DNA from 3 places in the Hahella sp. NS-SX17 genome. Region 2 is predicted to be linked to each of the others. Evidence: predicted binding sites of a transcription regulator. Region 2 holds the regulator's gene; each other region holds the start of a gene.
The links. Region 2 encodes FNR, which switches genes on or off when oxygen is low (the NO sensors DNR and NnrR bind a similar motif). Its sites were predicted from a motif close to TTGATNTANATCAA; they were not measured.
Positions count from the first base shown of each region.

Region 1: the regulator FNR is predicted to act here: its motif matches at 1,774-1,787, upstream of AC2IBB_RS14785 (FeoA family protein).
Region 3: the regulator FNR is predicted to act here: its motif matches at 1,673-1,686, upstream of ubiU (ubiquinone anaerobic biosynthesis protein UbiU).

Region 1 is NZ_CM170632.1:3,293,059-3,296,331, forward strand. It holds gene feoB (Fe(2+) transporter permease subunit FeoB) at 1-1,127, opposite strand, end outside; gene AC2IBB_RS14780 (FeoA family protein) at 1,159-1,395, opposite strand; gene AC2IBB_RS14785 (FeoA family protein) at 1,412-1,675, opposite strand; gene AC2IBB_RS14790 (LysR family transcriptional regulator) at 1,808-2,698, opposite strand; gene AC2IBB_RS14795 (isochorismatase family protein) at 2,808-3,273, shown strand, end outside.
Region 2 is NZ_CM170632.1:2,211,815-2,215,087, reverse strand. It holds gene AC2IBB_RS10045 (hypothetical protein) at 83-1,099, shown strand; gene fnr (fumarate/nitrate reduction transcriptional regulator Fnr) at 1,244-2,023, shown strand; gene AC2IBB_RS10035 (SDR family oxidoreductase) at 2,020-2,925, opposite strand; gene alr (alanine racemase) at 3,106-3,273, opposite strand, start outside.
Region 3 is NZ_CM170632.1:2,633,457-2,636,729, reverse strand. It holds gene AC2IBB_RS11895 (efflux RND transporter permease subunit) at 1-229, shown strand, start outside; gene AC2IBB_RS11890 (LysE family translocator) at 381-1,004, shown strand; gene ubiT (ubiquinone anaerobic biosynthesis accessory factor UbiT) at 1,021-1,605, opposite strand; gene ubiU (ubiquinone anaerobic biosynthesis protein UbiU) at 1,744-2,742, shown strand; gene AC2IBB_RS11875 (U32 family peptidase) at 2,803-3,273, shown strand, end outside.

The sequences.
Region 1 (3,273 bases), 1.1 Mb from region 2:
TGCACGCCGCCGCCCATGCCGTCCGCCAGCAGCAGACGCAGCCATTGTGGCGCACCGAGGGAGGTTAACAGCGCGCCGAAGCCGTCTACGAACAGCGCGCCGGTAAATTGGTCGAAGAAATCGATGAAGGCGCCGCCGATATTGATGGTGAACATGAACATCAAGTACATGGCGACGAGAAATATGGGAATGCCCAGCATGCGGTTCAGGACTACGCGGTCAATTTTGTCGGATAGGCTGCGTTGCACTTCATGGTTGCGTTTGACGCTGGCGCTTGCTACCTCGTTGACGAAGCTATAGCGGGCGTCCGCCAGACAGATATCGATGTCGTCCTCCAGCTGTTGCACTACGTTTTCTTGCAGTTCCTCCACTTTGGCGCGCAGCGTCGCGTCAGCCAGTTTCAAGGCCGAAGCGTCGCCTTCCAGCATCCGCGTCGCCAGCCAGCGCGGATCGCATTTGCCTTCGCTATGCTTGATCAGCATGGGAGTCAGGGCATTAAGCGCTTCGGCGACAGGGGAGGGATAGGTGATGTTGGCGTTGGAGACATGTTTGCGGCGCGCGGCGTCCAGAATCGCCGCCTTCAACTGCGGCAGACCGACGCCGGATGCCGCCACAATAGGAACCACGGGACAGTCCAACAGACTGGCCAGCCTGTCGTGAGCCACCGCATGACCGCGCTCCTCCGCCACATCCATCATGTTCAGCGCCGTCAGTAACGGCGTTTTCATTTCCAGCAACTGGCAAGTGAGGTAAAGGTTGCGCTCCAGGTTGGAGGCGTCGACGATATTGATGATGAGGTCTGCTTCGCGCCCGGCGACGAAATCTCTGGCGATTTGCTCATCCAGGGAAACGTCTTCTTCACAGACGTCGAGGGAATAGGTGCCTGGCAGATCGATCAGCTCAAAGTCCACGCCTTGAAACGAGAAACGCCCGCTCTTGCGCTCTACGGTCACGCCGGGCCAGTTGCCCACCCGCTGTTTGGAGCCGGTCAGTGCGTTGAATAAGGTGGTTTTGCCGCAGTTGGGGTTGCCCACCACTGCGATGACGTATTTTTCCGCGTTGCGCTCGGGACTGGCCATGATCGACTTGCTCTCTCCAAAAAACTGCTTGGGACCGGGCTGATACATCTGAATTCAAGATGAATGAACTCAGAGAAGGCTAGATTTTCTCTATCAGAATGCCGCCTGCTTCGTCTTTGCGCAGGCTGAGGCGAAATCCCCGCACCAGGATTTCCACTGGATCGCCCATAGGCGCATAGCGGGTGACGCTGAATTCGACGCCGGGGGTCAAGCCCATGGATAACAGTTTGCGGCGATAATTTTTGCCGCCTTCGCCGAAGCCTAATACGCGGCCCTGATCGCCGACTTTGAGATCTTTGAGGCTGACGTTGCTCATTGTCGCGGGATTCTCCTCAGTGACGGCTTGTAGCGGCGCCTTCGCGCACCACCATGATTTTCTGCGCCATACCGGCGCCCAACGCCAGGCGTGAATCGGCGCGAATGACGACCAGATCCGCGCCCTTGCGGTGCAGCACGGTCAGCTCGCATCCCACGTTGAGCCCCAGTGAGGTCAAACGCATTTCCAGGCTTTTGCCCCCGCGTAACAGATGAACTTTCACTCTTTCGCTCTCTTGCGCCAGCGCCAGAGGGAAAGGCTTATGCTCGAACGTGCTCATACGACCGCCTTTAAATGAAAGTGAGATTGAGAATCTTTCCTATTCTTAACGCTATTATTAAGTGAATCCAGTACACCAAAGAGGTATTTGCGGGGAATCTGACTCAGATCAAAGGTCTGGGAGCGGCTGGATTCAAATGGAGGTGAAGCGCTCGGCCAGATAACTGATAAACGCTTTTGCGCAGGCGGTTTGCAGGCGCGAGGAAGTGACCGCCTGCACAGGCAGTCGGGGTACTGTCCAGTCCGTCAGTATGGGCATCAAGCGCGCTTCAGCCAGCGCGTCGCGGGCCAGCACTGTCGCCAGACTGGCGACGCCAAATCCGCGTTCCGCCAGTACGCGCATCAGGCTGACATTGTTGACGGCGAACCGCCCTTTAACCGCAACCTCTACGGTTTCCTCGGCGCGCTGAAGGCGCCAGACCGCCTGGGCCTGCGCGCCAATGATGATGCAGTCGTGTTCACTGAGCTGGTCGGGATGGGAAGGCGCAGGTTGACGCTGCAGGTAAGTCGGAGAGGCGAACAGGCCTTGCTCGATCCAGCCGATGCGTCGGCTGACCAGGTTCTGATCCTTCACCACGCCAAGGCGGATCGCCACATCGATCTGCTCGATGGCCAGATCGCGATGTTGCGGCGATAAATCGATTTCGAAATCAATGCCCGGATAGCGACGGGCGAACTCCGGCAGCAAGGGGGCGATATAGTGGACGCCCAGGTCCACCGGCATGGACAGTCGCAGCGTGCCTTGCGGGCGCTTGGCTTCTTCGAACAGGGCTTCCTGAGCGCTGAAAGCCTCATCCACCAGACGTTCGCAACGCTCGAAGTAGCGCCGCGCGGCCTCGGTCAGCTCGACGCGGCGAGTGGTGCGGGCGAACAGGCTGATTCCCGACTCACGCTCCAGCGCGCGGATGCGTCGGGACAGGGTGGCTGTCGACAAACCCAGATTCTCCGCGGCGCGGCTGAAGCTGCGAGTGCGCGCCACCTCCACAAACAGGGCGACGTTTTGCAGGGCGGACAGGTCTTTCATAGTGGTTGGTTATTGTTGCAAATATGAAAAAGAGAATAGCAATCGCGGCCATTATCTTTCAAATGGATCAATGTAGTATCTCACTGACTCCACTAACGAGGTAACTGAGATGCAACGCTTTAACATTGACGACACCGCGATGATTCTTATCGATCACCAGACCGGCACGAATACTTGGGCGTCCACTACGCCTCTGGAGCTGTTGCGGCGCAACGTGATCATTCTGGCGTCATTCGCCAAGGGCGTGGGCATGCCGTTGGTGCTCACTTCCAGCCAGGAAACCAATGTCGACGTGCAGGGCCCTCTGATGCCGGAACTGGAAGCAATCGCCCCGGACGCGTTCGCCGCCCGCATCAAGCGTATTGGCGTAGTGAACGCCTGGGATGATCCAGCGTTTGCGGAAGCGTGCCGTATAACTGGTAAACGCAATTTCGTCATGGCTGGCGTGACCACGGACGTGTGCATGGTTTCTCCCGCCATCAGCGCGGTGGAGGAAGGCTTTAACGTACAGGTCGTGTGCGACGCCTGTGGCTCCACCAATCAGATCGCGGAAGAAATGTCCTGGCGACGTATGG
Region 2 (3,273 bases):
TGACAACAGGCGCGCGCGCTCATTCGTTGACAATATCAGTCAAACGCGCGCAGGTGTTTTCTTACCTGGTTGGAGACCCAATATGCCAGTCGGAAAGGTCATCGAACAAGCAAAACAAAATGGGGGCAATGATAGCTGGGTTTACTTGCTCAACTCTCCTCCCAAAGAGTTTTCCAACGAAAACTGGAGCGCCTTGAACGAAGGAGCTTACACCGCAGACTATCGCAACAGCTCCCTGTCTCGCTCCTACGAGGGTGGATTCGCCCTGAGCGTTCAGGCGCCTTGTTTTAATGCACTCGTCAGCGCGGAGAACTACACTCGCCAACTTCCTTCCATGAACGCGAGTCTGCAAAAATACATCAACTACGTTGTGAAAGAAGTAAAACTTCTCAAGCAATCACTTCCTGAGGGCAGTCAGGTCAAATATTTGCACTGGTTTGGCGACTTAGTGCGCCAGCTGACGCCAGCAGCGCAAACTCAAGTGATGTACTACTTAGGCAGGGAATTTAAGCTGAACTTTGGCGCTGACGCTCGGCACGTCATTGAGCTGGACGCGCGCCCTGACTCCGAGGAAGCGCTCGCCCTAATTAAGGGACTGGGCTTTAATATCATTTGTATCAATGATCCGGGCGAGCATGCGCAATCATTCCCCATTAAAGACCTAAAGAGCTGGCTGCAAACCATTCGGGCATTTGATTTCAAAGCTGTCTATCTGCGTCTTAAGGTGTCCCCCGCCACTCAAGCTGCGCTATCACAGCACCTCGAAGAGGTGCTCACCGAAAGACCACAAGGCGTTTTGCTTTCCTGCCACAAGCCAGAAACCAGCAGTTCCCTTGGGCTGGAGGCCACACTCAAGGACTTCAAACGACGCATCAAATCCGCATCTTTCATTCCGATAACCCAGGACTTTTTCGCCCTCCCCTGGACTGGACTGATAAGTCAAGGCGTTAACTGCTTGCACGGCGTCGGGCTGGGCGCATTTTCATACACCCCCCATTACCAGTTGCGCAACGCCACACAGCTGGATGATTACTACAAAACTCTCGATAACAGCGAACTTCCAGCGCGGGCGATCCGATACACTCAGGCGCTGCTGTAACAAAAGGTAAAAGCAATGTAAAAACAAAGGCGAGCGCAGGTTTTCCCCTTATTTTTCCTGCTGTGGGGATTTGCTTTTAAATAGCTATTGGCTATCCTAGAAGCCTCTTTAAGCAGTTTCACTCATTCAGCCACGAGGCGACCGATGGAAAGCAAGCATATAGCAACCTCCTCTCCTTTTAGCTTACACAGAGGCTGCCATGAATGTAATTTGAGCAAGCTTTGCATTCCTATCGCAGTCGGGGCTGAAGACATTGATCGCCTGGAAGAAATTATTCGCCAGGGGAAAATGCTAAATCGCGGCGAGTATATTTTTGAGCAGCACACGCCGTTTCGCTCATGCTTCGCGGTGCGCAGCGGCGCAATTAAAACATTCACCGTGTCCGAGGAAGGCGAAGAGCAGGTAACGGGTTTCTACCTGCCCGGAGAAATTATCGGCCTGGACAGCGTTAGCATGGAAAAATACTCCTGCTCCGCCGTCTCACTTGAGCGCACCAGCGTATGCGAAATTCCTCTGGAAAAATTTGAAGACCTCGCCTCAGATATTCCCAGCCTGCAACACCACTTTTTCTCATTGATGAGCAAAGAGATTCAGGAAAGCAGGCAACTCACCATGTTACTGAGCAAAAACTCCGCTGAGGAGCGCATAGCATCGCTTTTACTATCCCTGTCGACCCGCTTCAGTCGTCGTCGCCTGTCCGGCACAAATTTCAGGTTACCCATGCCGCGTAGCGATATAGGCAACTATTTAGGCTTGGCGGTCGAAACCGTCAGCCGAGTCATCACTCGCTTCCAGAACAACGGCATTATCAAAGTGCAAGGAAGAGAAGTCCAAATATTGCAATTAGACGAACTGCAGAAGATCCTTCGCCATGACACCAAGTGCCTGGAGCACCACAAGGAGTCAGCACTCAACGCCCGCTAGCGGGTCTCTTCCAAACAGTTTTCAGTTGATTTCACAGCGCCACGCTGCTGGCATTGCTCAATCAGCGCAGGCAGATAACGACGCCAGGGAAGCTGTTTAACGCCAAAGGTGTTTCGCAATTTGATGCACCCCAACGCCCCATTCGCAGGCAGGGCCACCCCAGGCAACACATCAGCGCCTTTCTTCTCTATCAGAGCCTGCAACATTTCCTCTTGACCGAATGCCTGCAATACAATCGCCTTCAGCAGCTCAAAGTGCGTCACTGTTTCAGCGCCAGCATAATGATAGACGCCCCACACAGAAATATTACAACTTAACTGCTTAATAATAGCGTCCACCACTCTCGCCACATCATCCACCGCAACAGGCGTCAACTGCATATCCGTACTGGCGTTAAGTCTCTTGCCTGAAGACAAAGCCGTCAGCATCGTCTGCAGCCATCCTTGAGCGCCAGCTTCCAGCAACCACCCCATCCTCAAAATCAGATGCTTGCTATAGTTTTCCTGAAACCACTGCTCACTCTGCAACTTAGTCCGACCATATACAGAAAGCGGACGACCTTTGTTTGCCGAAATATAGGGGTTCTTTTTGACGCCATCAAAGACAAGATGACTCGATAAATGAATAATCGGCGCTTTCCATAAGGCTGCGACCTCCGCAACCGCCACACAAGCAGACACGTTAACTTGATACGCCAAGTCCGGATGTTGCTCCGACTTGAACAGATCCCCCATTTCCGCTGCGTGAACAACAAAATCCGCAACGGGCATCGCCTTCATTCCACGCACGATAGCATCATTAGTCATCAGGAACTGTTCGTAGGGTACGCCCTCCACTGCTATACCGCTCTGCTGCAGGCGCTGAGCTATAGCCTTACCTATAGGCGAATCTATTCCCGTCACACAAACAATCACTCATGCCCCCTTAAATGCTTCTTATGGCCTTTGACGCCCCGCAGAAGGCGGATCGCCTGAAGAATATATATGCTAACAATATTGGCTGCCCGGCAGAATTTTAGCAAACCCAGCGCTTCGGGCGTCACCCAGAAGCCTTATCTAAGCGCTTATCGCGTAAGCGCCGTCTTAGCCCGCAGTGGAGCCGCCAAGGTAGACTCTGGGCACTCTCGAGGTCATACCAGTAAATAAAGTATAGGAGATTGTTGAGGCGTATCCTGCAACTTCATCAGCAGAAATAATCCCCCCCCACAACTCCACTTCCGACCCAATACGCGCCTCCGGAATATGGGTAAT
Region 3 (3,273 bases), 420 kb from region 2:
GATTCTGATGACCACCGCCGCAATGGTGGTAGGCGTGTTGCCTCTGCTGTTCGCCAGCGGCGCCGGAGCCGTCAGTCGTTTCGATATCGGTCTGGTGATCGCATCCGGCCTGTCCATCGGTACGATCTTCACACTGTTTGTAGTGCCCACCATGTACATGATCCTGGGCACGGACCACAGTCAGGTCGAAAAACAGGAAGACGTGGACGGCGAGCTGTCTCACGCCTGATCTCTCCGACTTAGCCTCCGGCGCCCGCCGGCGCCGAGGCTCCATTGAAAAAAAGCAATTATCGGGCGGCTGCGGCTTGCCTGATAATGGCTTTTCTGATTTATTCCCCTAACGCCATCCGCTATCCCATCGCTTTCAGGACGACTGCTGTATGACCGACTATTCCGTGCTTCTGGTGTTTCTCTCCACCTGCCTGTTTGTGTCCGCCACCCCGGGCATGTGTATGACGCTGGCGTTGACGATGGGATTAAGCATTGGATTGAAGCGTACGTTCTGGATGATGTGGGGCGAGTTGGTCGGCGTTGGTATTGTCTCCGTCGCCTCTGTCATAGGCGTCGCCACCTTGATGCTGCAGTACCCGCAGGTATTCGCCGTTATGAAATACGTTGGCGGGGCCTACCTCGCCTATCTTGGCGTGCAGATGTGGCTATCCCGAGGCAAGATGGCCATTCCCGAAAAAATGGAGGATACCCGCGTCGCCAGCCCCACAGAGCTGGCCACCCAGGGCTTTGTGACGGCGATTTCCAACCCCAAGGGCTGGGCGTTTATGGTGTCGCTGTTGCCGCCCTTTATTTCGACCGACGCCCCGATGGCGCCGCAACTGGCGACCCTGGTGTCAATCTTGTTGATAGTGGAGTTTTTCTGCCTGGTGTTATACGCCAGCGGCGGCCGCACGCTGCGCCACTTCCTCCTGCAAGGCGATAACGTCCGCTTGTTGAACCGCATCGCCGGAACCCTGATGATCGGCGTTGGAGCCTGGCTGGCGTTTTTCTGACGCCGGCTTTCAGACGTCAGGAGGTTTGCGGCGCAACGGGAATCTTATAACTCAGCGCCGCCGCCAGATCCCGTTTGGAGGCTTCCCAGTAAGCAGCGACGGAGGAAGCCAGCTCCAGCAGCTTATGGACGGGCGCAGGCAGGTCGTTAAGATCGCCGGTATCCAGCAGGTTTTTCATTTCATGCCCCAGCTCCGTATCACCGAGAATCACAATCCGACGTTGAAAAAACAACGTATCCGGGTCCATCCTGCGGCCAGCAATCAGGGCGAAGGCGGCGGAATCGCCCCGGATTTCCGTATCCGCCGTTTCCGTTAGCGCCACTCTGATGGAGCGATCCTCAGCAAGACTCAGGCTCCAGCTCAGCTCCAAATCCACCACCGTCACTTTGACCCAGCGATGAATAAGAGAGTCGAACTCTCCTTCTCTGATCGCCTCACCGAAACCGTCCTGCAGCAGCTTGCGAATAAGCGCTGCCTGTAGCGGAAACGGCGTGCGCGCCAGGGGATGCAGAAGATAGCGCCCCGGCCGGCGCACCACCTCTGTCAGCGCAGGCAGCGCGGCGGCGAGTTCTTTGGATAATTGCAGCGGGCTTTTGAACATGAACATCAGTCTCCCTTGTCGCAGCGTTTAGTCGTCGTTATTAAATAGACTCGGGACCCCGGGCATATTGATTTCCATCAAATCCCTCACACAGCGCTTTTGCTACCTTACTCGCATTTGCCGCCCTGGGAGTATGCAATGGAGCTGGTTTGTCCGGCGGGAAGTCCTCCCGCTCTTCGCGCCGCCGTGGATAATGGCGCTGACGCTGTTTACATCGGATTCAAAGACGACACCAACGCCCGCCATTTCGCCGGGCTGAATTTCGACGACGCCAAAGCTCAACAGGCGCTGGCTTACGCCCGCGACCGCGGCGTGAAGCTCTTCGTCGCCATCAATACCTATGCGCAGTCCCAAGGTTGGGAGCGCTGGCGCAACGCAGTGGATAAAGTCGCCGGATTACAGGCGGACGCGCTGATCGCCGCCGATATTGGCGTCATGGATTACGCCGCCCGCCAGTATCCCCAGCTTAACCTGCATCTCTCCGTACAGGGCTCCGCCACCAACTATGAAGCGCTGCGCTTCTATCATGACCGTTTTAATATCAAGCGAGCGGTCCTGCCCAGAGTCTTGTCCTTGCCGCAGGTGCGGCAGGTGGCGTCGCACAGCCCGGTTGATCTGGAAGTCTTCGCTTTCGGCAGCCTGTGCATCATGGCGGAGGGACGTTGTTATATGTCGTCCTACATGACCGGCGAATCGCCCAACAACAGCGGCGCCTGCTCGCCCGCCAAGTTCGTGAAGTGGGAGCAGAAAGACGGACGCCTGGAGTCCCGCCTAAATGGCTCTCTCATCGATCGCTTCGAAGCGGACGAAAACGCCGGTTATCCCACTTTATGCAAGGGACGCTTTGACGCTGGCGACAGCCATGCATTCCACGTTTTTGAAGAGCCGACCAGCCTGAACACCCTCGATCTCATTCCAGAACTCGCTGCGACCGGCGTCAAGGCGGTGAAGATAGAAGGCCGACAGCGCAGCCCGTCTTATGTCGCACAGGTCGTGTCCACTTGGCGTCAGGCGCTGGATTGCTTCCAACGCGAACCTGCGGCGTTCCAATGTCAGCAAGATTGGCTGGAGGCGTTACAGGCGCTGTCAGAGGGCGCGCAAACCACATTGGGCGCGTATTCACGTCCCTGGCAGTAAATCAACGGGCGCATACCTCAGGTCGCGTATGCCCGAACCACCAACAGAAGGCGCAGTACTATGAAAATTTCTCTGGGTCCCCTGCCTTATTTCTGGCCGAAAGACATGGTCGTTCAATTCTATTCACAGGTCGCCGCCGCGCCGGTCGATATTGTCTATCTCGGAGAAACTGTCTGTTCCAAGCGCCGGGAGATGAACTTGCGCGACTGGCTGGACATCGCTGACACACTGCTTGATGTGGGAAAAGAGGTTGCGCTTTCCACTCTGGCGTTAATAGAAGCGGAGTCTGAATTAAAAACTCTGCGCGCCATCTGCAAGGCGGCTAATGCTAATGATCGCCTGAGCGTGGAAGCCAATGACATGGCCGCGGCGCACCTGATGTCGGAAGCCGGCAAGCCCTTCATCGCCGGCCCTTACCTGAATCTCTATAACGCGCCAGCGCTGGAAATCATGCGCCAGACAGGCGCGAAACGCTGGACGCCGCCCGTAGAAATCAGCCGTCACGCCCTGGAGGGAGTTCTGGGGAGTCTC